3 regions of the Desulfitobacterium metallireducens DSM 15288 genome follow, and region 2 is predicted to be linked to each of the others. Evidence: a T-box and tRNA genes for the amino acid it is inferred to sense, from the RefSeq annotation. Region 2 holds a T-box; the other regions hold tRNA genes.
The links. The T-box of region 2 lies ahead of thrS (threonine--tRNA ligase). A T-box ahead of a tRNA ligase gene usually reads a tRNA of that ligase, here a tRNA-Thr.

Region 1 (7,931 bases), 270 kb from region 2:
TGGGTTTCGACAGTCCCATGTTTTGAGCTTACTAGGCCGGGAGGCTTTAATTCTAAGTTTTGTCGGTAGCCTGCTCGGTTATCTTTTAGGTATTTTATTACCTTTTGCCTTGGGACCTCTTCTTTTTCAGAAAACGATACCGTTAGAAGCGCATGTGCTACTGGGAGCCCTTTGTATTTTTGGGGCCATGATCAATGGCCTGATTGCTATGATTTATCCAGCCTGGAGAGTAACCAAGCTTGATCCTCAAGAGGCCTTACGTTTTATGTAAGAGCACCTCTCAAGTGAAATTATTAAAGCGGGCATTATTTGCCCGCTATTTGCGTTCATTAAAGGGTCTGGGTTTCCGTTTTTAAGGGAAGCGTGAGCTTAAATGTTGTACCCTTGCCAACACCACTTTGAACATCGATGGTACCTTTATGAAGAAGTAGAATTTGTTTGACTAAGGCAAGCCCTATGCCTGTGCCACCCGTCTCTCTTGCTCTCGATTTTTCAGCACGATAAAAACGTTCGAAAATGAAGGGCAGCTCGTTCTCAGAAATTCCAATGCCGGTATCACTGACGTTGATGTCCGCTGAATTCGGGCGGACGAAGAGTTCAATTTTAATCTTCCCCTTTTCGCCAGTGTATTTATAGGCATTGTGAATCAGATTATAAAATAAACGGGTAAGGAGCCTCTCATCTGCTATAAGTGTGACAGGCTCTGAGGGTAATTGGGTAGTGAGTTCGATGCCTTTTTTCTGGATGAGAGGGGAAAGATTGCGAATGACTTTTTCTAATACGGAGGTCAGATCAACCGACTGGGATTGAGCTTGAAGTTTCCCAATCTCCGCAATGTTTAAGTCTTTAAGATCACTGGATAAGGAGACGAGCCGATCAATCTCTTCACTTAAGGCGGCTAGGTTTTCCTGATCAGGGGGGAGGACTCCATCTTGAAAGGCTTCAATATAACTGCGTAATGAAGTTAGGGGTGTTCGTAATTCATGGGCAATATCGGCGGTGAATTGTTTACGTAGCATCTCCTGAGATTTGAGGTCGTTTGCCATGGAGTTAAATGCTTGGGCTAGTTCACCCACCTCATCTTGACTCGAAATCAAGACTTTCTCATCTAAGTGACCTTTTCCAACCCTTTTCACGGCTTGGGTCAGATTTCGTAGTGGCTTAACGAGCTGGTTACTTGTCCAAAGACTGAGTAAAAGACCAAGGACTAATGCAAGTGCTCCTGCTAAAAGCAAAGAGCGAAAGACAGCAGTTACGAAGGATAAATCCTTAGGATCAAGAATCTGAGCGTCTGAAGGATAACGAACGTCAGCAGTAGCTAGGATATTATCTTGAGGCCCCTTTATCGTTAGAGTTTGAGTTTTCCAATTGTTAACTGAATAGCTCATCCCCATGCCCATCATGCTCTTTTTCATCATTTCGTCCATTGGGTTGGTCAAGGCAGTAATGATTTTTCCTTGAGTGTCTTTAAGAGTAATTTCAGCCCCTACGGGGAGATCGTGACTTATCTCATAGAGGCTCAAGGTATCCCAATTCCCATGTTGGGTGTAGACAGAGCTTAAGCGATTGGGTAATTGCGCTAGGGAGTCTTCGGTTGTTTTGGCGACATAATCGGTGAACTGGTGTTTAAAGACAAAATTTACGGAGAGCAGGCTAAGAATCAAGGTGACCAATATGATTGCAAAAGTTGATAAAAATAGTTTCCGGCGCATACTAATCCTCCAAATTAGGATTGAATTTATACCCTACTCCATAGACAGTAAGTAAGATTTTAGGCTTATCGGGGGCTTTTTCGATCTTTTGACGTAACTTTTTGATATGGGCATCGATCACTCGGTCATCACCCATAAAATCGTGTCCTTGGACGATTTCAATAAGCTGGTTACGGCTATACACACGTTCTGGATATTGAGCAAGTGCTCCTAAAAGTTTGAATTCCGTGGCTGTAAGTGAGATAAGCCGCTCATTAAGATGAACTTCATGTTTCAGATTATCGATCGTCAAACCATTATTATAGGAAATTAGGTCAGCGAAGGGGAGAGTTTCAGAGCCTGTGCGACGTAATACTGCACGCACACGGGCGATGACCTCTCTCGGGCTAAAGGGCTTTGTGATATAATCATCTGCGCCAAGGGATAATCCTTGGATTTTTTGATCTTCCTCATCTCTAGCCGTTAACATGATAATTGGAGTTGGCGCGATTTTGCGAATTTCTTTACATATTTCTTGGCCAGAAAGGCCGGGTAGCATTAAATCTAAGATAACAAGATCAAATTTATTTTCTTTAAAAATAGTCAATGCTAAAAGTCCATTTGTTGCTGTTGTTACGCTATATCCTTCTTGCTGAAGATACGCCTTAAGAACTTTGAGAATATTTTTTTCATCATCGACTAAGAGAATGCGCATAGCCTGATACTCCTTTTAACGATTATAATCTAACTTAATAATTCTAGGTGTATTATACTTTATTTTTTAGTAACCTACTGTACAATAATTTTCATATATATTTCACATTACCTCAATATTTTCTTAATAATTATCGTCTACAATAATAACAGATCTTTTTTTCAAACTTCCCCTTACTATAAGAACACAACTTTGTGTTCCCCTGCCAGTGATGACAGGGTTTTTTTATTTCATTAAAGGTAAACATCGTATATAATATTCATTGAGGTATAGTTTTCGGAATATTTAAACTACTCTTAAAAAGAGGAGGATTGGAAATGGGATACTGTCAAGTTCATGGGGAGAAGATCTTTTATATTGAAAGCTCCTTGCCAAACTCAAACGATAATGTTGTGCTTTTTATTCATGGTGCTGGGGGTTCAAGCGAGGTTTGGTCCAATCAACTTTCCCCGATTGAGGGGTATCGACTATTCGCTTTGGACTTACCAGGACATGGTCATTCGGAAGGAAAAGCTGCAAGTGATATACAAGAGTATAGTCGTTTTATTGCAGATTTCATAGAAACACTCGATTTGCATTTTGTAATTCTTGTTGGGCATTCCATGGGCGGCGGAATTGTTTTAGAATCTGCTCTAGCTCAACCTCAACTTAGTTGGCTCAAGGGAATAGTTCTAGTAGACACGGGCTCGCGTCTTCGTGTCAATAAGAAAACACTTGAACAACTGGCACAGGGAAAATTGCCCTTCGATATTATTCCTTATCTTTATAGCCAGAATAGTACTCCTGAGATCCTCACACAGGCTTTAGAGGATATGAAGAAGGTCCAGGCAGAAGTTTACTTGGCAGATTTTCAAGCATGTGATGCTTTTGATCGAAGTAATGAGATTCAGACGCTTAAGCTGCCCACGTGTATTATTTGCGGCGAGAATGACCGCATGACTCCGCTGAAATATTCGAATGGACTTCACGAAGCGCTACCCCAGTCTAAACTTGAAATTATCTCTTCAGCAGGGCATATGAGTATGCAAGAAAGTCCTGAAGAGGTAAATAGAGCACTCAGGCAATTTCTAAAGGGTTTAGCATAAAATTTCAGGCAGTTATTGAGCGATTGAGCCCTCCTTTTTGGTTTATTGAACTATTGACTTTCAGAGCTAAATACAGTAAAATAAAGCTCGTCTCAAATGCCGATGTGGCTCAGAGGTAGAGCAGCTCACTCGTAATGAGCAGGTCGTCGGTTCGATTCCGACCATCGGCTCCAGTAGAACGTAAACCCCGCAAGCGATTGCGGGGTTTTTGCTTTTTCTAGGTAAATGCTAAAAAACACGAATCGTCGCCCAAATTAACCAGACACCACAAAACAGGGCAAAAAAAAGAAACCCTCAAGGGAGGATTCCTTTAGTAAATCATGCCAAATCTCGTTTTGGAAAAGCTATAACTTTGCGCTAGTTAGAGTAGGTGCACCAGGCCCCTTGGATGGTTCTGCGTGTTTTAGAGCGTTTTCTACGGCCTTAGTGGCTTCATCTTGCATATTGGCATAACATAGAATGGGCACAAATTATACTAATCTGGCAAATTCTATCCATGAAGAACTATTTTGTTAAGCTAGGACTTCTATGAAAACAAGAGTAAATCAAAGAAAATCATAAGATATTATAGGGAGGAATATTAATTAATTTCTTCAGTTTTATTAAATGAAGAAATTAATATATATCCGAAAATAGTACCACACAAAGAAATCATTGATTCATCCGTCATCATCATTTCTATGAATGGATTATAAGTCATAAAGTATTTAATTTTCCCAACTGGTGTATATGCTATCAAAATAAGACTTAAATTTAATAAAAGTGTTGGAGTACCTATTGCCAAAAGTTTGATCCAATCTAATGACCAATTTCCAGTTTTTTTTAGTCCGTAAAATAGCCTTGGTAATGCTAAAGCTATACCAAACAAAATAGAAAAAAGAGATGTGAATATATAATAATACATGGGATTATAAATCTTACTAGCTTGGAACCTTAATGTAACTTCATATCTAATTCCTAAATATAACAATATTAAGATCAAAACTATAAATATAAAGTATGAAAAAAATTGCTTCCATTTACTCATTCATGCCTCCACCTTTCATACCCAAATGTAACAGTATTGTATCGAAGCAGGGAGTCCTTCTAACAGTCAAATTGCTGTAGCTGATCATGCACTTGGAACTCTCTATGAAGGGAAAATTATTGGGAAGCTTGAAGATTGGTTATAGGGGGGTAATCCTCTGAAAAAAGGTATATAAGCTCCTTTTGCTTCTTTGTTTGAGAAAAAATAGTAATACATTTAGCTAACTCGCTTAATTTCGAGCAGCTTGGATTGAATTAAAGGGGGGGTATTGGTACCTTTAATTATGCTATGCGTTTGTCGATCAGTACGGTGAGAATTTGGCAGGTTTTCCATTCTCCAATGTCCTAAGTGTAAGAGTTGGTGGATCACGGACTGTTATGCTGCTTATTAAGGAGGGTGCTTATGCCGGTCATTGTTCGATGCGAATATCATTGTGAACTGTGTTGCTTTACCGATAAGAATGGGGATAACTGGGGGCTGTGTGATTTTGACGGAAAGTATTGTTGCCAGGATAAGTGTGAATCCTCTAAACGGCAAAAAAGCGAAACGTTAAGTAAGTGGAGGGATTGTTCTGTTTAGACTTGCTAACGATGGGTTTACTGAGGAATTATATAATTTTGCTGTTTTCTGTCTCACCGAAACGATAAAATCTCACTTAGAAGAATATTTTCGTGAGGACTATGAAAATGTAAACGAAGAAACGCTTTATACAAAAGTAAACTTAATTGAAACATATCCTTTTGGAGTTTTAATGAGGTCATCGCTTTATTTGCAGCTGGCCAGCTTAGTGGGTATGGCATACTCAATCCATCTTTACAGATGTGGGTGCAAAATTACCCTATATTCTTAATCGATAAATTACGGGAGGGGGGAGATGCCGTGCAAAGTATAGGAATTTAACCAAATTGTGGCTGCCAAGGCTTCCTTCCTGCGTTGAATTATTAGTGTAGTTCAAATAAAAAACCGGAAAAATACCAATGCGATATCAACCGGTTCATTTCAATACTGTATTCATTTATTGAGCAGCGAGTCTAACTTCTGTATTATCTCTTTATCTATCTCTTTTTTCTTCTTAATATACTTGAGTACAGAAACCATAAAAAAGAGAACAAAAATAAAGGCTAGTAATACAAAGACCTGAATAAATAATATATTTGTTTTCAATTCACTGCCCTCCTTGAAGATCTTTTAATAACTTATTCTATAACTTTTTTAATATACCTTCTAAAAGAAAATCCTATTAAAGGGTTCTTTTTTAGAAGGTTTTTTTAGAATTACGAGAGTGTTGAATAATATGTGTTGTTACCAACGAACAAATTTGTTGAATAAGTTGATCCACCGAGCCCGAGAATACTATATTCCCAACTTAAGTGAGCTCTTGCAGGAGATCCAGAGTAAATTCCTTCGGTGGGTCGGTCAACCGCTAACGTACTGATAGTATATGTCCCACCGACCGCCCAACAACGAGGGTTCCATACTTTAGATATAGAATCAGCGCCTCCCCAAACTATTACAAAATCCGCTGTGAATCCGCCACCAGTAGCATTACCATCTTCTTGAATCCAAATATCGTAATAATAACTTGCCGTATCTGTGTTAATTATCGATTGTGTTTTTAATGATTGTGTAGAAAATTTGCCGCTTGTTTGATTCTTAGTTTGTTTTTCTGCAACTTGAGCAAATAGATCATCGACATCATTTTCATTCCCAATTGCTTCAACCAACTGGGATCTATTTTCAGGAACTATAGCGATTTTTTTGTTTACAGTAAGAGTCCTTTCAAGATATGAACCATCAGGAAATACATATTTTTTATGGGGCGTTTGCTCAGAAATACTTAATTCTTTTGCTACCGCTTTTATTTTCTCTGGGTTTGAGGAATCTGGTAGTTCGCCTCTATTGATTTTATCCACCAGTTGGGGATTGCCATCTAAGAGTCCTTTAGCTTCTAAACTATTCAATAATTGCTTCTTTTGGTCTTGGGTTAAGACGATATTTTTAGTGGTTTTATCCTCTAGGGTAGAAGAAGCAGATGTGGGTGTTTGCTGGAAAAGAGATGTAGAGCTGATTTTAGAAGTAGCCCCTAACGCAGGGAGAACAGAAGTCATAAGCATCGCAGCTGTTAAACCTATTACAAGAATTTTCTTCATTAAAACCTCTCCTTTTTGAATTACTCTATTGGCAAAATTATATATTCATGAGGTATTTATGGGGCGATTTCTCATTACAACACCTCCTTTCAATGCATATAAAAAAACTTAAAAGGAAATATAATTTTACCCACAGTCAATCCCATCCATTAAGGGGGCTGGTGCAGAATTGTTAATACCCGCCGGTATAGCAGGCCCCGAAAGGAATAGTGAAAGAGCCAAGAAACTTACGATAAACAATCTAGACATATAAAACCTCCTCCTTTTAACTAATCATATATTTAACAAGAGCTTGCAAAGGAAGAGGTTTCTTAGCATATTTTGTCTTATTTACTGTAGAAGTTAAAAAGTGCAGAGACCACTGGCCCTGCACTTAAATCTATCTTATTTTACTTTTCATATATTTAATCTCATTGTCATAAAATTCCGCAAGGTAAGGTTCTTTAATAATCTGATAATACTTCTTTAGAAGTGAGCAGCAGGTTATTTGCTCATATGATGGAGGTAATTTACTTAGAATATCGTAGCATCGGGTTAATATTAGAAAACTTTTATTGAGCTCCTTAGTTTTTAAGTGGCGTTTAGCGATAATACAAAAGCTGCTTGCTAAAGCCAGTGAATCATTGTTCTCCGATAGTTCGTTATGGATACTGGCTAATAAGTTGTCTGCTTGACTTATATTATCCTCTAATAGATATACATTAACGAGTTCAGCTAAAGCAAATTGTTTTGTTCTTCTATTTTTAGTCTCTAAATTGATCCTCAAAGATTTCCCTAGCCAATATTTTGATCGTTTTGTTTTACCTAAAAGAGAAAAATAAAGTCCAATGTTACAATATAGAACGTCTTTATCTCGTGGTTTTATTTCTGACTTTGCAGTCCAATAACCTCTAAGTACACATTGCCTCGCCTTATGTAGATCATTTTTATCAAGTGCCACTTGTGCAAGGCTGGAGAAGGCGTTTATTTTTACGTGATTTGGACCGTATTCTATCGCTTTTTCGTACATTTCGCTTGCCCGTTTATATTGATGAGTTCGTCTGAATAGAGTACCCATATTAAGATATACGATAGCAACCTGTTTTCCTGAATCCCAAAGAAATAGGCTGGATCGGAATGATTTCATAGCTTCTTTGTAATTTCCTTTAGCAACTAAGGCTCCGCCAATACTCCCCATAACTTTTGCTTTAAAGCGTTTTTCAACAGACAGACTAGGCTGTAACTGCTTTGCCTGTTCGAAGAGTTTAAGGGCATCTTCAAATT
Region 2 (7,931 bases):
CAATACTCTTTCATCGACTTCGAGAATCGGAATCTTCCGCTCACGCAGAACGCTATATAAAGAAGACCAGTACCCCTTTTCCTTCTCTGGGCAAACATAGATCTGGCGAATTTCCGCTTCACGACGAATCGCTTCTTCGATGAACCGCCAACCCTCGATAAGAAACTCCCCATAATCCTTTCGAGTCTTGCGTTTATGTAAAGCAACAACATGCTTAACATGTTCATTTTGCAGTGAGGTCAACATTTCGATCACCCCAATTAAACAAAAAGGGTGCAAATGCACCCTTTGTTTTGACTTACTTTACGTTAACTTGTGCTTTAGCTACATTTACTAATTCAGTAAAAGCAGCTGCATCATTGATTGCAAGGTCAGCTAACATTTTACGGTTAACCGAAACTCCTGCTTTTTTCAAACCGTTCATCATCCGGCTATAGGTCAAACCGTTCATGCGAGCAGCCGCATTGATACGAGCAATCCACAATTTACGGAAATCACCTTTTTTGTCTTTACGGTGAGCATAAGCGTAGGCTAGGGATTTTAAAACTTGTTCATTAGCTGGGCGGAAGAGTTTACTCTTAGCACCACGGAATCCTTTAGCCAGTTTCAGTACTTTTTTATGACGCTGATGCTTCGTTACCCCTTTTTTTACACGGGCCATAGCGAAGACCTCCTTATTTCTTAATGTCTAGGAATTATAGGTATGCAATCATCCGAGCAATACGTTTCGCATCAGTCTTATGCATAACCGTTGTTTTGCGAAGATTGCGTTTACGTTTTGGAGACTTCTTCTCCAGGATATGGCTTGTATAGCCATGGGAACGCATAATTTTACCGGTTCCGGTTTTCTTAAAACGTTTCGCGGCACCGCGATGAGTTTTCATTTTTGGCATTTGGGTGATCCCCCTCTCGTGTTAGTCATGTTTGATAGGCGTCAAGATCATAATCATGTTACGCCCTTCCAGTTTAGGTTCACGCTCTATATTAGCCTCTGCTTTGCAAAACTCAGCAAGACGAACACATAACTTTTTCCCTAGTTCAGGATGTGTAACCTCCCGACCCCGGAACATAATTGTTACTTTCACCTTGTCACCATCTGCTAAAAAGCGTTGGGCGTTGCGTGCTTTTGTTTCAAAGTCATGGTCCTCAATATTCGGACGCAATTTGACTTCTTTGATCTCCGTGGTCCGCTGTTTTTTACGGGCCTCTTTGTCTCGCTTCGCCTGCTCATATTTGTACTTTCCATAATCCATGAATTTACAAACTGGCGGCTTTGCGGTCGGAGCAATCTCCACCAAGTCTACAGATTTCTCTATAGCCATTTGCAGCGCATCTCTGAGCTGCACAATCCCGAGTTGTTCTCCTTCTTCACCAACGAGACGAACCTCCCGAGCTCGGATTTCATCATTAATCCGTAAATCCTTGCTAATAACAAACCACCCCCATATATAATTCATTCAAGAAAAAGGATAAAAAATAAATAAGACGGGTGAATTACCACCCGTCTCTCTAAACAAATCATGAGCACAAATATACTCAGGACCTAAAGATACCTTATCGACTTGAGCCATAAGGTGAGAAGCGGATGGCTTCTTCTTGAACATAAATTATTATATTTGTTTGCAATGCCTTTGTCAAATTAATTCCGTTTTAAAGTAGTTAAGATCTTTAACTCTCTGGGGTCGTGTAGCTATCCGCACATCCATTCACTTAGCGCTCCAGGGTTGTCTCTCTTGTTTCCATGGAAGCTTAGCCAAACCTCAGGGTAATACCTGAAGTGAACCAAGTGGCACGCTACCCCACGTAAACTTCGTTCACCTTAACACCCCTCCGCGCAAATCGTTCACTCCTGTGCGTATAGCTACACTATCTGGTCTATTGAGTTCTATAGAGAGTTTTGCTTTCTTAGGCTTTCTTCAAGAGCATTTTCTCTAGGATTGAAGCAGCATCTTTTTACCTTTAACTTCTTCTTGAACCATGGCAATGAATTCAGAAACGGTCATCTTTTCTCCCGAGTTACCTTGGCCATAGCGGCGGACGGCTACAGAGTCTGTTTCTGCTTCTTGATCACCGATGACAAGAGTAAAGGGGATTTTCTGGGTTTGAGCCTCACGAATTTTATAGCCAATTTTCTCACGGCGATCATCCACTTCAGCACGGATATCTAAATCATTAAGGCGATTGAAGATTTCGTTTGCATATTCTTGATGCTTTTCACTGATCGGCAGGATACGGGCTTGGACTGGAGCTAACCAAGTTGGGAATGCTCCTGCATACTGCTCGGTTAAGAGCGCAATAAAGCGCTCAATGCTACCGTAAACAACGCGGTGAATCATAACAGGGCGATGTTTTTGGCCATCTTCCCCAATATAAGTCAAATCGAATTTTTCTGGCATTTGGAAGTCTAACTGAATCGTACCACATTGCCAGGTCCGCCCGAGGCAATCGTGAAGATGGAAGTCGATCTTCGGGCCATAGAATGCACCATCGCCAGGATTGATCTTGTACTCCATTCCTTTAGCTTCAAGTGCTTCCTTCAAACCATTCGTCGCCATTTCCCATGCTTCATCTGAACCCATGGAATCTTCAGGACGAGTCGAAAGCTCAACTTCGTATTCGAAACCAAACACTTTATAGAAATAATCGACCAGCTCGATAACCCCGATGATTTCATTCTTGATCTGAGCAGGAAGCATGAAAATATGAGCATCATCTTGAGTGAAGTTTCGAACACGAAGTAAACCGTGAAGGGCACCGGATAATTCATGGCGATGTACCAACCCAAGTTCTCCCATTCTTAATGGCAGGTCGCGATAGCTTCTCATTTTCGTTTTATACATGAGCACCCCGCCTGGGCAGTTCATCGGTTTAATGGCATAATCCATATCATCAATTTTCGTAAAATACATATTGTCTTTATAATGATCCCAGTGACCGGATTGTTCCCAAAGACTACGACTTAAAATCATTGGGGTCTTAATCTCGTGATATCCTCTTTTGCGATGTTCTTTACGCCAGAAATCTTCGAGTTCATTGCGTAGGATCATGCCCTTCGGGTGGAAAAAGGGGAAACCCGGTCCTTCATCATGAAGGCTAAAGAGATCAAGTTCTAAACCTAGTTTCCGATGATCCCGACGTTTTGCTTCTTCCATCTTGAACAGATAATCATCAAGATCGGCTTGTTTAGTCCAAGCTGTTGCATAAATCCGTTGCAACATCTTATTTTTCTCGCTACCTCTCCAATAGGCGCCAGCGAGGTTGAGAAGTTTAAACGCTTTGATCTTTCCAGTAGAAGGGATATGCGGCCCTGCACAAAGGTCGGTAAAATTACCTTGAGTATACATTGAGATCGTTGCATCTTCTGGAAGATCTTCAATCAGCTCAACCTTGTATTTTTCTCCTTGCTCACCAAAGAAGGATAAGGCTTCACTCCGAGAGACTTCTCGCCGCTCATAACTGTTATCTTCTTTGACAAGACGTTGCATTTCAGCTTCAATCTTTTCCAGATCCTCGGGTGTAAAAACGTGTTCCGAGTCAAAGTCATAATAAAACCCATTGGCGATAGCTGGTCCAATTCCGAGCTTCGTACCTGGAAACAGATTTTGCACGGCTTGTGCCAACACGTGTGAAGAGGAATGACGAAGAACATGTAACCCTTCTTCACTATCCAAAGTAAGGATTTCTACATCAGCATCCTCGTTTAAAACATAAGCTAAATCCTTGTCCTCACCGTTCACTTTACCCGCTATTGCCGCTTTAGCTAAACCGCGCGAGATCGAAGCGGCTAAACCTGCAAGTGTTGTTCCCTGCTCAACTTCGCGTATGGATCCGTCCTTTAATGTTACTTTAATCATCAGTTTCACTCCCTAAAAAATAATAAAACTCCCGTCCCGCAATGGGACGAGAGTTGATTCCCGTGGTTCCACCCAAATTCATAACGTTTAAAATCTCATTTTAACGTTAGACTTTGTCCCTTAACGCGGGAAACGTTCAAGCTTACATATCCTTCAGCTTAACACTCTAGGTCGGTCTTCCCCTATTACTCCTGAAAAATGCTTACAGCCTATGGCATTTTCTCTCTAACACGAGTTCAACAAGGTACTCTTCCTATCATCGCTTTTACGTTAAAAGTATATTACTCCCAAACCGCTTTGTCAAATCTTATCACATATAAAACATCCATCATTACAATAGCTCACACGGCCTTCGAAGACCTGCACAATGGTATTTAATGTATCTTTAAAACCCTCATAACGGATATGCAAAACAATTTGTCGAGGCGCCACTGCAATTAAGGCACTCACAAGCATATCTTCATAAGAATATTCGTTTACAGAACTTCCAAAAGAAAGATCTTCAATGTACTCATTCGTCACCGTTTTTCCCTCTTCGTTATAAAGGTGGAATTTCCCCGAAGACGTAATTCCAACATGCAAGGTATGCATACGCGGGACTTGACTATCTACAAAATGTTTCAGGAGCTCAATAAATTCAATATATTCTCTTTCAAGGATATATTCATCAACAACATGGGAAACCGCTTTTTGAACTTGTTCCTTATAATCCTCAGCTCGAAAACGCAAAAATCCTTCAATATCAAATAGAGGTTGATTATCCAAGCAAATCATGATTTGGTTAACAAGTGTTGTCTTCCGATTCACCGCGTAACTTTTTTGTTCTAAAAGGGTCTTGCTCAGATACTCTAACACTTTAGCTAAAACCTGCTCTACCTCTTCTCTTTTCAACTTGTATTTCTTTTTTAAAAGATAGCGAACATAATCTTTTTCCCATTGATACAAAATTGTCTCTGCTAAAGCATTAGCAAGATAATAACTGTGAATTCGTTTCAGCGTATCTTGCTCTCCCTCATATTTCTGAGAGGGAAGCTGAAAGTTGCAATCAATTAGCCAACGTTTTCCCTGTTGATACTCATAAATCACGACCGGGAGTTCCTCATCATCTCGGAGTTCCCGTAAACGTTGGCAAATGCTTTCGTGATAATGTTGAGTCCCAAGCTGTACGGAATGTTCCAACCTTCCATCCCTCCATAGTAGAGTATATGACCTGGTTGCGGTCATAATTTCGGTTGAAGCATCTTTTATTTCGTTTTTTTAAATTTTCCAAAACGACTTTTAGAGCCTCTCCGACACTTCCTACTATTTCCAGGATGAAATGGGCTTATACTCTAAAACAAAAAAACCTTGAAGCCCTAATGACTTCAAGGTTTTATAAAAAATCCTATCTTATTCTCCTGCCTCAGCTAAGAGTTCTTTTACATAGTTAGGCAGGGCGAAACTTCCTTTATGAATATCCGTATTATAGTACTTCGTTTTCAGTCCAAGACTATTCCATGCTTTCTCATCGATATCCGTCAAGGGATCGTACTTTTTAGAGGCGAAACCAAACAGCCAGTGCCCTGACGGGTAAGTTGGAATGTGAGCTTGATAAACTCTACAAATCGGGAAAAATTCTTTGATCCGCTTATGTGCTCTTTGCATCGACTTGGCATACTCATCATAGTAAGGGCTTTCATGCTGGTTAACAAGAATGCCGTCTTCTTTCAAGGCCTTATAGCAATTCCCATAAAATTCTTTCGTAAATAGCCCTTCTCCTGGTCCAAAAGGATCCGTGGAATCCACAATAATCAAATCATAGGTATTTTCTTTAGTGCGCACAAATTTCAATCCATCCTCAAAATACAGATGAACTCTTGGATCATCCAACTTACAAGCGGTTTGAGGAAGATATTCTCGGCACACATCTACAACCATTTTATCAATCTCCACCATATCGATGTGCTCAATCGTAGCATAGCGAGTTAATTCTCGTACTGTTCCGCCATCCCCTGCTCCGATAACCAAGACATTCTTAATCTTAGGATTAGTCGCCATCGGTACATGCACAATCATGTCATGATAAATAAATTCGTCTTTTTGAGTAACCATCATTAATCCATCAAGGGTAAAGAAATTCCCAAATTCTTTAGAGTTAAAAACATCAATTCTTTGGAATTCGCTTTGACCTGTATAAAGGGGTTTATCTACCTTAATAGAAAAGCGAACATTATCGGTGTGCTGTTCTGTGTACCATAATTCCATTGTCTATTCCTCCACTACTCTTATATTTTCAATGGCCATATCCTCTGTGCCAGTCAGCGAACTGCCCTTAGCCTTTGCATAAGTAATATAATCCATGATTTCCTCGGTGATTCGTTCTCCTGGGGCCAAAATAGGAATACCAGGGGGATAAGCCATGACGAACTCTCCACTTATATACCCTTGGCTATCTTTAATCGCAACAGAACGTTGATTGGAATAAAAGGCCTGCTGTGGCGCCATGACCACTTCAGGCGTAATATACTCATGATCTAGCATTCCCGTCTTGTCCTTTGAATATCGTCTTTTTATTTCGGACAGAGAAGATACTAAACGTTCCAAGGCCAGGGCGCGATCCCCTACTGAAATGATAGCCAAGATATTTCCGATATCTCCGAATTCGATCTGAATTCCATAATCATCACGAAGGATGTCATAAACCTCAATTCCAGCCAACCCTATTTCCCGTGTATAGATGGATAGCTTGGTTGGATCAAAATCAAACACCGAATCACCATTAATAAGTTCTTTTGAAAAGGCGTAGTAACCGCCAATTTTATTGACTTCATCCCGCGCATAGTTAGCAAGCAAAGAGACTTTTTCAAAAATGCGCTTACCATTTAAGGCAAGGTTACGTCTGGAAATATCGAGAGATGACAGCAGTAGATACGATCCGCTGGTCGTCTGGGTCAGGTTAATTGTTTGCCTCACATGGCCTACGCTCAAACGGTCATTGATCAATAAAAATGAACTTTGGGTTAAGCTGCCCCCTGTTTTATGCATACTCACTGCCGCCATATCAGCGCCTGCAGCCATTGCATTCACGGGCATATTCTCACCAAAGTAGAAGTGAGTTCCATGCGCTTCATCCACCAAAACATACATATTATGTCGATGGGCAAGCTCCGTAATGGTCCTTAAATCGGAACAAATCCCATAGTACGTCGGGTTATTAACAAGAATTGCTTTAGCATCAGGATTATCAGCGATCGCTTTTTTCACTTCATCAATGGGCATGCCTAATGATATTCCCAACTTATTGTCAACGCCCGGATTCACATACACAGGAATCGCGCCACTAATGATTAGGGCGTTAATAGCACTCCTGTGAACATTACGCGGCATGATTATTTTATCGCCCTGTTTGCATACGCTCATAATCATCGCCTGAACAGCCGAGGTGGTGCCATTGACCATAAAAAACGCGTGCTTTGCATCAAAAGCATCTGCCGCCAGTTCTTCAGCCTCTTTAATGACAGAGACAGGGTGAACCAGATTATCCAGCGGCTTCATCGAATTAACATCTACTGAAAGGCATTTCTCACCTAAAAACTCCGTAAGTTCGGGGTTTCCTCTGCCTTGCTTATGGCCGGGCACGTCAAAGGGTACCACTCGCATCGATTTATATTTTTGTAGAGCTTCATAAATGGGTGCCTTACCTTGCTCAAGTGAATGCATGAAAACCACCACCTTTCATCAAGCCTATATCAATCGTGATATAACTCTTTAAACATTTTTAACCTTAACATTATACCCTTGCCTCGTTTATTTTACAATTAAGAAAATACTCAAATAAATAACCCATTGATCTTAATCAATGGGTTATTACATGACTTTTTTAATTATTTATGTAAATCATCTAACTCATAACCATACCTAGATGAAAGTATATCTAACCACTCATTTATCGCATCGTCGCTTGCACCTCTTCGTACTAATCCATCTATAGCCACTCTTACCGTTTCTTTTGTAACCCCATTTGAACTTGCTTCTGCCTTACTCTGTGCATCTCGTTCTGCTTCTTCCTTAGCCTTCGCGGCTGCATTCTCTGCCTCG
Region 3 (7,931 bases), 290 kb from region 2:
CACCATGACTAGGTTCAGAAGATACAGATAGATCACACCATCATAATGATAGAAAACTTTGTTTAGGATTCCTGCGATATAGCCGACCATGATGACAATCAGGAAAAAGGCACTTTTGCCTTTAATCGAACCCGAAGTATAGGATTTATAAATGGAAAAAGGCCAAGCTGCGCCGAAACAGATTAACATGATGATTTCAAATATGCTCATTTTAAATTACCTCGCTGACTTAAATTAGATGGAGTATTAGCGTGTATTGTAGACAATGCTTCTAGTATACAACTTTTAAAAATGAAAAGGAACAGCAAGAATATTAGCTTTGGTTGGAAGAGCGGCACAAATCTTGTTATAATAGTTATAGGTTATGGAGGCTAAGAAGATGAAAATAGCAGATTACCATTTACATTCTCAATTTTCTAGGGATGGAATGCAGACCATGGATGATGCCTGTAATAAAGCAATCCAACTCGGAATCTCGGAGCTTTGTTTCACAGACCATCTTGAATTTGCGGATAATTATTGGGTAGACTATCCTGAATATAGGCGCTCGATCGAAGTAGCTCAGATGAAATTTCAGAAGGAATTGACAATCAAAGTGGGCTTAGAGATTGGTTTTGATAAAAAAGCTCAACAGCAGATCAAGGAGTATCTCGAGGGAAAAGACTTTGACTTTTTAATTGGATCTCTGCATTGGATTGATGAAGTCGATCTATTTAATGGCGAGTTTTTTAGAGGGAAAAGAGTGCAGGATGCAATCAGAGAATACTTTCAAGCTCTGCAGGAGAGAATTTCACTCTTTGATTTTTCGGTATTAGGTCATATCACGCTGTTCAAACGCTTTTTTGAGCGATTGAAGGTGAGCCCTTCAGATTTCGACTGGAGCAATTATGATGGTCTTCTTCAAGCGATTCTCCAGGATTTAATCGATCAGGGCAAGGGAATTGAATTGAATACGCGTGTTCCACTGATTGATTTGGATTTCCGGATTCTCCGCCTTTATAAGAAATTGGGGGGAGAGATTGTTACGCTCGGGTCGGATGCTCATCATTTTCGATCCATGCATACCATGAAAGAAGGATTTCAAGCCCTTCAGGATGCCGGTTTTCGGTATTATTGTGTTTTTGAACATCGAAAACCTCAATTTATAGTTATCGATGATGAGAGTTAATGATTAAATGAGTATCCAAAGCAAAGGCTTATCCATACGGTTGAATCCGTTGGATAAGCCTTTTAAAATGTCTCTTTTCTCAAAAGCTGCTTTCGTTCAATTCATCTAGCTCCAAGTTAGTTTTTCCAAGGCGATATGGCTACGGTACCAGTCATCCTTTTGCAAAAGGTCCTCAGGAGAGCCTGTATTTTTAATTCTCCCTTTTTCGAGAATAACGACCGTGTCACAGGCAATCATCGAGGATAAACGATGAGATATCGATAAGATGGTGTGAGCTTCGCTGGCTTTTTGTAAGACAGATACGATTTTTTCTTCAGTGATAGAATCAAGGTTCGCGGTGATTTCATCAAGCAGGAGAATAGGCGGGTTGGCTACAATCGCTCTGGCAATGGAGAGCAGCTGCTTTTGCCCTTGGGAAAAAAGATTATCATGACTCACTGGGGTGTCAAGGCCGTTTTCAAGAGAGGCCACATACTCCGTTAGACCGACAAAGTTGAGTGCCTTTTCAACTTGCTCTCGGGTGATGCTCTCGTCCTGTAAACTGATTTGCTCTGCCACCGTGCCTTTGAACAGATGAAAATTTTGGCTTACATAACCGAATAACTTGCGCTTTTCAAGGTTAGGGATAGCATAAACATCAATTCCATTGAGGGTGATACTTCCTGTTGAAGGCTTAATTAAGCCCATTGTTAAATTGAACAAGGTGGATTTTCCAACACCTGTTCTACCGACAAAGGTGACTTTTTCCTGTGAATTAATACGTAGATTGATGTTTTCTAAAACTTCAGTTCCTTTTTCATAATGGAAGGTCACATTATTAAAGGATAATTCAACTTCTTCACGTCTGGGAATAATCGTTTGGGCTTTCAATTCCTTGTTCTTACCGTCATCTTCTGGTTCACGGTAAAATTCATCGACCCGCTGAATACCGGATAAAGATTGCTGAATATTTTGAAGCTCCATTCCAAGATTTTCAATGGGTCTAAATAAGTCAGAGATTAACTCGATCGAGGCGGCAACCATCCCTAACGATATGCCCAAATAATTCAGTTGTTTAGAGGAGAGGATGACGATTGTCGCGATGACAAGCGCACGAATAAGCAGGATAATGGGGGAATATACAGAGTCATAAAAATTGACTTTCTCCACTGTTTTATAATTATCCAGCAAAACCGTTGTATAATTCTTTTCCATATAGTCTTCTTTATTGAAGGATTTGATCATTTGAATGTTATTTAAGCTTTCGGAAATATGGTTGTTGACTTTGCCAACTAAGATGCGGTTCCTAATTTGAGCCTTGAGCATTCTTTTTTGAAAAGTTCGAGTAATCGCATAAATAAGGGGGAGTAACAGAAACGTAATTAGGCCAAGCTTAGTGCTGAACATCCCAATCGAGATGACGATACCCACAATTTTGAAGCAGTCAATGATCAGTCCAACGATACCGTTTGTGAACATGGAGTTAATGGTGTCGACGTCGTTAGTAAAACGCGAGACAACGATGCCCGATTCATTGGAGGAAAAGAAAAGAGAATTCACTTTTTCAAGCTTTTCCATCATTCCACTTCGGATTTCTTTGGTGATTTTTTGACCGACGATGGTCAGTCCAGCATCTCTAATCGAACCAAAGACACCCACAAGGAAGAGTACTCCCAGGTAAGCTAGGGCGGAAATAAGGAGTTTGTCACTGTTTTTCGGGACCAGGTTATAATCGATAATATGCTTTAGAATCTGAGGAGGAATTAAACTTACAATAACTACGCCACAAATTGTAAAAATCAATAGAATATCAATTTGTGGGCTTTTCTTGAGGACGTTAAGAATTGATTTTTTGACTAAACTAGGGCTCAACGTTCTCACCTCCTTCAGTACATTGTAAATTAAAGATGGTTGCGTAAAGTGAAGAGCATTCCATTAGTTCTTGATGAGTACCATAATCAACAGCTTTATCCTCATGAAGTAGCACAATCTGGTTGATTCTATTGAAAATAGCTAAGCGGTGTGAGATAAGGATGATTAAACTCTGCTGATAATGGGCTTTTAAATTCTCAATAATTTTTTCTTCGGTCTTCATATCAACTGCGGAAAAAGGATCATCTAAAATGATGATTTTGTTTTTATTCAACAGCGTCCGGGCGAGGGCAATTCGGGATTGCTGTCCTCCGCTTAATCGAATTCCACCGTTACCAACTAAGGTATTTTCTCCGTCAATCATTGTAGCTAAATCAGTATCAAAACAGACATCCTTTAAAACAGGCATGATGTCCTGGTCTTTGCCTAGAGTAATATTGTTATATACGGTATCCGAAAGTAATTGCGGCTTATGGCCGAGGTAGGAAATCATCTGACTGCGCTCGTATTCAGAGTAAGCCTTCAGCTCCTTATCATCAATTTTGATGCTGCCAAGATAGGGATATAAGCCCAGTAAAGAAAGCCCGAGGGTAGATTTGCCTGAAGCGATAGAACCGGTTACACCGATGATTTCATCTTGTTTCCCTTCAAAAGAGATGTTTTTAAGGAGGGTCTCTTTACTGCTGGGATAAGAAAAGCTGAGATTCTTGATGGAAAGGAGGGTGCTATTGTAATCAATGTTTGATGAGGTATCTTTACGCTTGTATTCTGTGAGATAGGGCGTAATCCGTTGCCAAGATATCTGTGACTTTTGCACAGAATTAAAGAGTTTAGCAGCTCTGCCTGTCTTTGTGGATAGGGCCGTGAACATCGTGAGGTAGGTCGAAAAAACGCCAACCGTCCAATCTCCATTAATTACTTTTGTTCCACCAAGGTAAATGACCATAACGATCCCCAACAGGCCGATTACTTTGTAGAGGGGCATCATCGAACTTTCCAAAAGATTGGCTTTAATGGCCTTGTTTTGTAGATCTTCTAAATCCGTGATATATTTTGCTCTGTTTTGCGCTTCCATGCCGGTGACGCGATAGACAAGGGCGTTTTCAAGGACATCATAGGTTATATCTGCAACTTGACTGCTTTTCCTACGAAATTCAATTGAATATTTATAAATCAGAGTTTTTAATTTCTCGGCCAGAAGCATAGCAACAGGAATAAAGAGGCTGGAGAGCAGCGTAATTTTTACATCGTAAAACATCATCGATATGAGATAGGCGGACATGAGTACACCGGTATCGAAGATCTCGGTGGTCAATTTCCGCATTCCCTCAACACATAGATCGACATCTGAAATGACTCGGGTCATTAAGTTACCGATGTTTTCATTGTTCAGCTCGGCAGTGCTTTTATTCATTATATTGTTATAGATCATGAGTCGCATGGTTGCACTTGTACTGTTAGCGAAGCGCCTTATGTAAAAACGCTTAAAGTAGCGCATAAGTTGAATCATGGCAATGATAGCAACAAAAGTGACGGCCAGCTTAATGACAGCGGATAAATTATCTCCACGGACCAGAGCATCAATCATCTTACCTTGATAAATAGGGCCTAGGATGGTGGCGCTATTAAAGGAAAGGCCAAAGATGATGATACAGGCGACAACGAACTTCTCCTTTTTCCAATAATTTATGATTCGATCCGGATGTTCCATGGGGTCAATTTTCAATTTAGCCATCAGCGCTCACCTTCTTTCTTCTGATTTCTAGCATAATAGATAAGTGGTGTCAATTTCCAGAGAAAAATTTTTAAATTAATGTTGAAAATCAATTTGTGTTATGATATTATATGCAAGTGTCACGGGACAACTGAGACATGCCGATGTAGCTCAATTGGTAGAGCAGCTGATTTGTAATCAGCAGGTTACAGGTTCGAGTCCTGCCATCGGCTCCATATGAATCTTACGCCCGCAAGCGATTGCGGGTTTTTATTTTTACAGGGTTGCATAAAAATGAAACAATTGTTAACCCGAACGCAAAGGACTTGAAGGATATGTAATCTTCGATTATTTCAACATTTAATCTGAACAGAGGACTTAAAGAGCCCTCTCCGGAAACGGAGAGGGCTCTTTGCGTTTAAGAAAATATCGCTTGGTACATTTTCGATTAGTAATTATAAGCTTTAAACCAAACTCCGCCAGTTCCGTCGTAGCTGCGTCCATATGCCAGCGTGGGTGACGTATCACCTACACGCACTTGAAAGGCTACCCACCCTTCACTAGTTGCGCCTTTATAGAGGTTTGCGTCAAGTGCTGGATCAGGGTCAACTACACTTGCGTAGTCATATTCTAATCCATCTGAAGATATAAGATTGAAGTTAAATCCACTAACACTAAGTGCTTTGTCGTTTGCAATGTCTACTAAATTGAAATTTATTTTGGCTAAAATATATTCATAGCCATCCTTGGGGGCATCATTGAACATATTGGCTTCCTTAATCATTGCCCAAGCATCAGCGCCTCTTATAATTTGCTTAACGGCAATTTGTGCAGTGTAATCATCAAAATAATCCTTTACGATTACCGTTTTAGTTGTATTTAGTGGAGCTGGATTAAGCCTGGAGTTTCCGAGTGAATTATCTGCAGGGACAGCGTTGTAAGCCACCCTAGCAAGCACATTCTCAGAGACTACTGTGTTACCGCCAAGAGCGGTTACAATAGCATTACTGGCTAGTTTTGCATAAACATCGGGAGCAGCCGCAGAATCAACAGCATCACACAGAACAATAGGAGCACCTGATTTAGCGGCAAGAGATGATGCAACGAGAGAGTCCACCAGGTGAGCATCAGTGCCATTGGCAACGTAGACTTTATCATAGTTATAACCAAAAGCATTAAGAACAGCCTTATTCGTTGCAAAACGATCTGCTCCGTAATAGCGAGTTGATCCTGCAATGTCGGCCACAAGGGTAGGCCCGCCAATTACGTTAACACTGGCTCCCAAGTAGGCAGCTTCAGAAGCAGGAAGGCTTCCGTCTGGATTAGCCACTAAAATCGAGTAGTTGTTGGCTGCAGCATAGGAAGCTACCGATAAGGCGTCGGCTAGTGCTCCGTAACCTACTACAAAGGATCCCGCAGGGTTGACAAGTTTGGACGCAATAACTGCTGCTGTAGCTGTACGATCTTCACCCTTGAGTGCTATAGCGGTTATGCCACTCATTTTCAGTTGATCTACGACTGTTTGATTGATTGCACCTACTACAAAAACTTTCGTCACGCCTAATCTTTGGAGCTCGGCTTTAGTAGTCGCATTCAGTGTGTCTTTTTCCGTCAATAAAATTGGCGATATCTTTCCAGCCAGTGGCGCTGCTGCCAATGCGTCAACCAAATTAGCGTCTGCCGATGGTGCCAAAATTGCAGTGTCTGTGGTTGTCCAACCTGTGCTTGAAACAGAAACGGCGGTTCCAACTCTGTCCGTACCGAAAAGTCGTGCAGTAGTTACCCCGTTATCCGCGAAGGCATTTAAGGGAACCATAGCCGAGACCATGCCAGCTATCATAAAACTAGCTAAGGCTTTTTTTAATGTGAAGATCTTCATAATTCGGCGCCTCTCTTTCTCAAATTAGTTAAATTGCTCCAGGGTAGTCCACCTTCTTTTTACTGTTGTTAATATACCTGATAAATTCAATCAATCCAATCTGAATTATATGGATGCTTATCCAACTCTTTTCTTAGTTACCGATGATTTACACTCTTTACGTATTTTCAGGTGTAGATTAGTTTACAGACTTTTTAAACGACTGCGAGTTACATCATTAACCCTGCCAATAACCCACTTATTATTCCGACGACCATGACAGAGCCGGTTACTAAGGTCAAGACTTTTAACGGGAAAACTCTTTTAACTATAACCAACGAAGGAATACTTACTGCGGGTAAAGTCATCATTAAGGCAACGCCCGGACCTACTCCGAGACCAAAGGACATCAGAGTTTGGACAATGGGAATTTCTGCGGCCGTTGGAATAATAAAAAGAGTTCCTGTTATCGCCAATCCGATAATTACCAAAAGACTATTTCCCCATTCAGGGCTAATGACCGGAAAGAGCCAAGCTCTAACAGCTCCCAGAACAAAGACAGCGACTAAATAAGCTGGAATAGTATCCAGAACTAGGGGCCATAAAGACTTGATCCAACGCACAAAGAAGTTTTCTGCATCGATTTCCTCTGATCCTCCTAGATCCAATGGACTGATATTTGAAAGTTCTTTTTCGTTTACCATTTTATTGGTCCAATAACTTACCCCTAATACGAGGATGAGCCCCGCAATAATCCGTATGAGGGCAAATTTCCAAGATAAGACAAAGCCCATGAAAATAATTGTGGCAGGATTTAATACTGGGTTACCAAGCCAATAGGCCATTGTGGACCCGGCTGAAGCAGAGCGTTTACGGAGCCCAACGGCAACTGGCGCAGCACAACACGTGCACATCATGGACGGAATAGCTGCCATGCCGGCTAAAGCTGTACTTTTGAAATTCTCTTGACCAAAGAAGCGATTGACCCAAGTGCGTGGGATAAGGACTTGAACTAAAGAACCCAGAAGGAGGCCTAAGATAACAGCTTTCCAAACTGATCTAAAATAGCTAGTCGTATACTCGACCGCTGCTCCCCAGGATGGGCTTGGTGCGACGGCCGCTTTTCCAGTAATAATTGATTCCCCAATCGAGTGTTTGTTAGCAGCTAAAAAAGCTTTAGCGTAATAGGGATTCCATTTAATGTAGAACAGTCCAATGATTGCGACTAATAAAAAAAACAATGCTCCAAAAATTACTTTGCGACGATTTAGATCTTTGCGTGCTCTTGAACTGTTTACTAAGTTTTCTTTTATGGATTGAATTGAATTTTCGTGTGACAT

Region 1: it encodes a tRNA-Thr, which carries the amino acid that the T-box ahead of thrS (threonine--tRNA ligase) is inferred to sense. The anticodon was not compared.
Region 3: it encodes a tRNA-Thr, which carries the amino acid that the T-box ahead of thrS (threonine--tRNA ligase) is inferred to sense. The anticodon was not compared.

The regions. Positions count from the first base shown of each region.
Region 1 is NZ_CP007032.1:381,762-389,692, forward strand. It holds gene DESME_RS01855 (ABC transporter permease) at 1-271, shown strand, start outside; gene DESME_RS01860 (sensor histidine kinase) at 330-1,712, opposite strand; gene DESME_RS01865 (response regulator transcription factor) at 1,714-2,406, opposite strand; gene DESME_RS01870 (alpha/beta fold hydrolase) at 2,724-3,491, shown strand; tRNA gene DESME_RS01875 (tRNA-Thr) at 3,590-3,664, shown strand; gene DESME_RS01880 (hypothetical protein) at 4,072-4,518, opposite strand; gene DESME_RS15825 (hypothetical protein) at 4,931-5,071, shown strand; gene DESME_RS01885 (hypothetical protein) at 5,793-6,668, opposite strand; gene DESME_RS16345 (hypothetical protein) at 6,795-6,917, opposite strand; gene DESME_RS01890 (tetratricopeptide repeat protein) at 7,048-7,931, opposite strand, start outside.
Region 2 is NZ_CP007032.1:108,509-116,439, reverse strand. It holds gene DESME_RS00600 (TrmH family RNA methyltransferase) at 1-246, opposite strand, end outside; gene rplT (50S ribosomal protein L20) at 299-661, opposite strand; gene rpmI (50S ribosomal protein L35) at 696-893, opposite strand; gene infC (translation initiation factor IF-3) at 915-1,457, opposite strand; ribosomal protein L20 leader region at 1,472-1,604, opposite strand; gene thrS (threonine--tRNA ligase) at 1,932-3,854, opposite strand; T-box leader at 3,894-4,123, opposite strand; gene ytxC (putative sporulation protein YtxC) at 4,155-5,033, opposite strand; gene speE (polyamine aminopropyltransferase) at 5,244-6,098, opposite strand; gene DESME_RS00565 (aminotransferase class I/II-fold pyridoxal phosphate-dependent enzyme) at 6,102-7,553, opposite strand; gene DESME_RS00560 (hypothetical protein) at 7,718-7,931, opposite strand, start outside.
Region 3 is NZ_CP007032.1:402,953-410,883, forward strand. It holds gene DESME_RS01950 (hypothetical protein) at 1-210, opposite strand, end outside; gene DESME_RS01955 (histidinol-phosphatase HisJ family protein) at 380-1,168, shown strand; gene DESME_RS01960 (ABC transporter ATP-binding protein) at 1,274-3,019, opposite strand; gene DESME_RS01965 (ABC transporter ATP-binding protein) at 3,009-4,754, opposite strand; tRNA gene DESME_RS01970 (tRNA-Thr) at 4,894-4,969, shown strand; gene DESME_RS01975 (cell wall-binding repeat-containing protein) at 5,182-6,612, opposite strand; gene DESME_RS01980 (permease) at 6,822-7,931, opposite strand.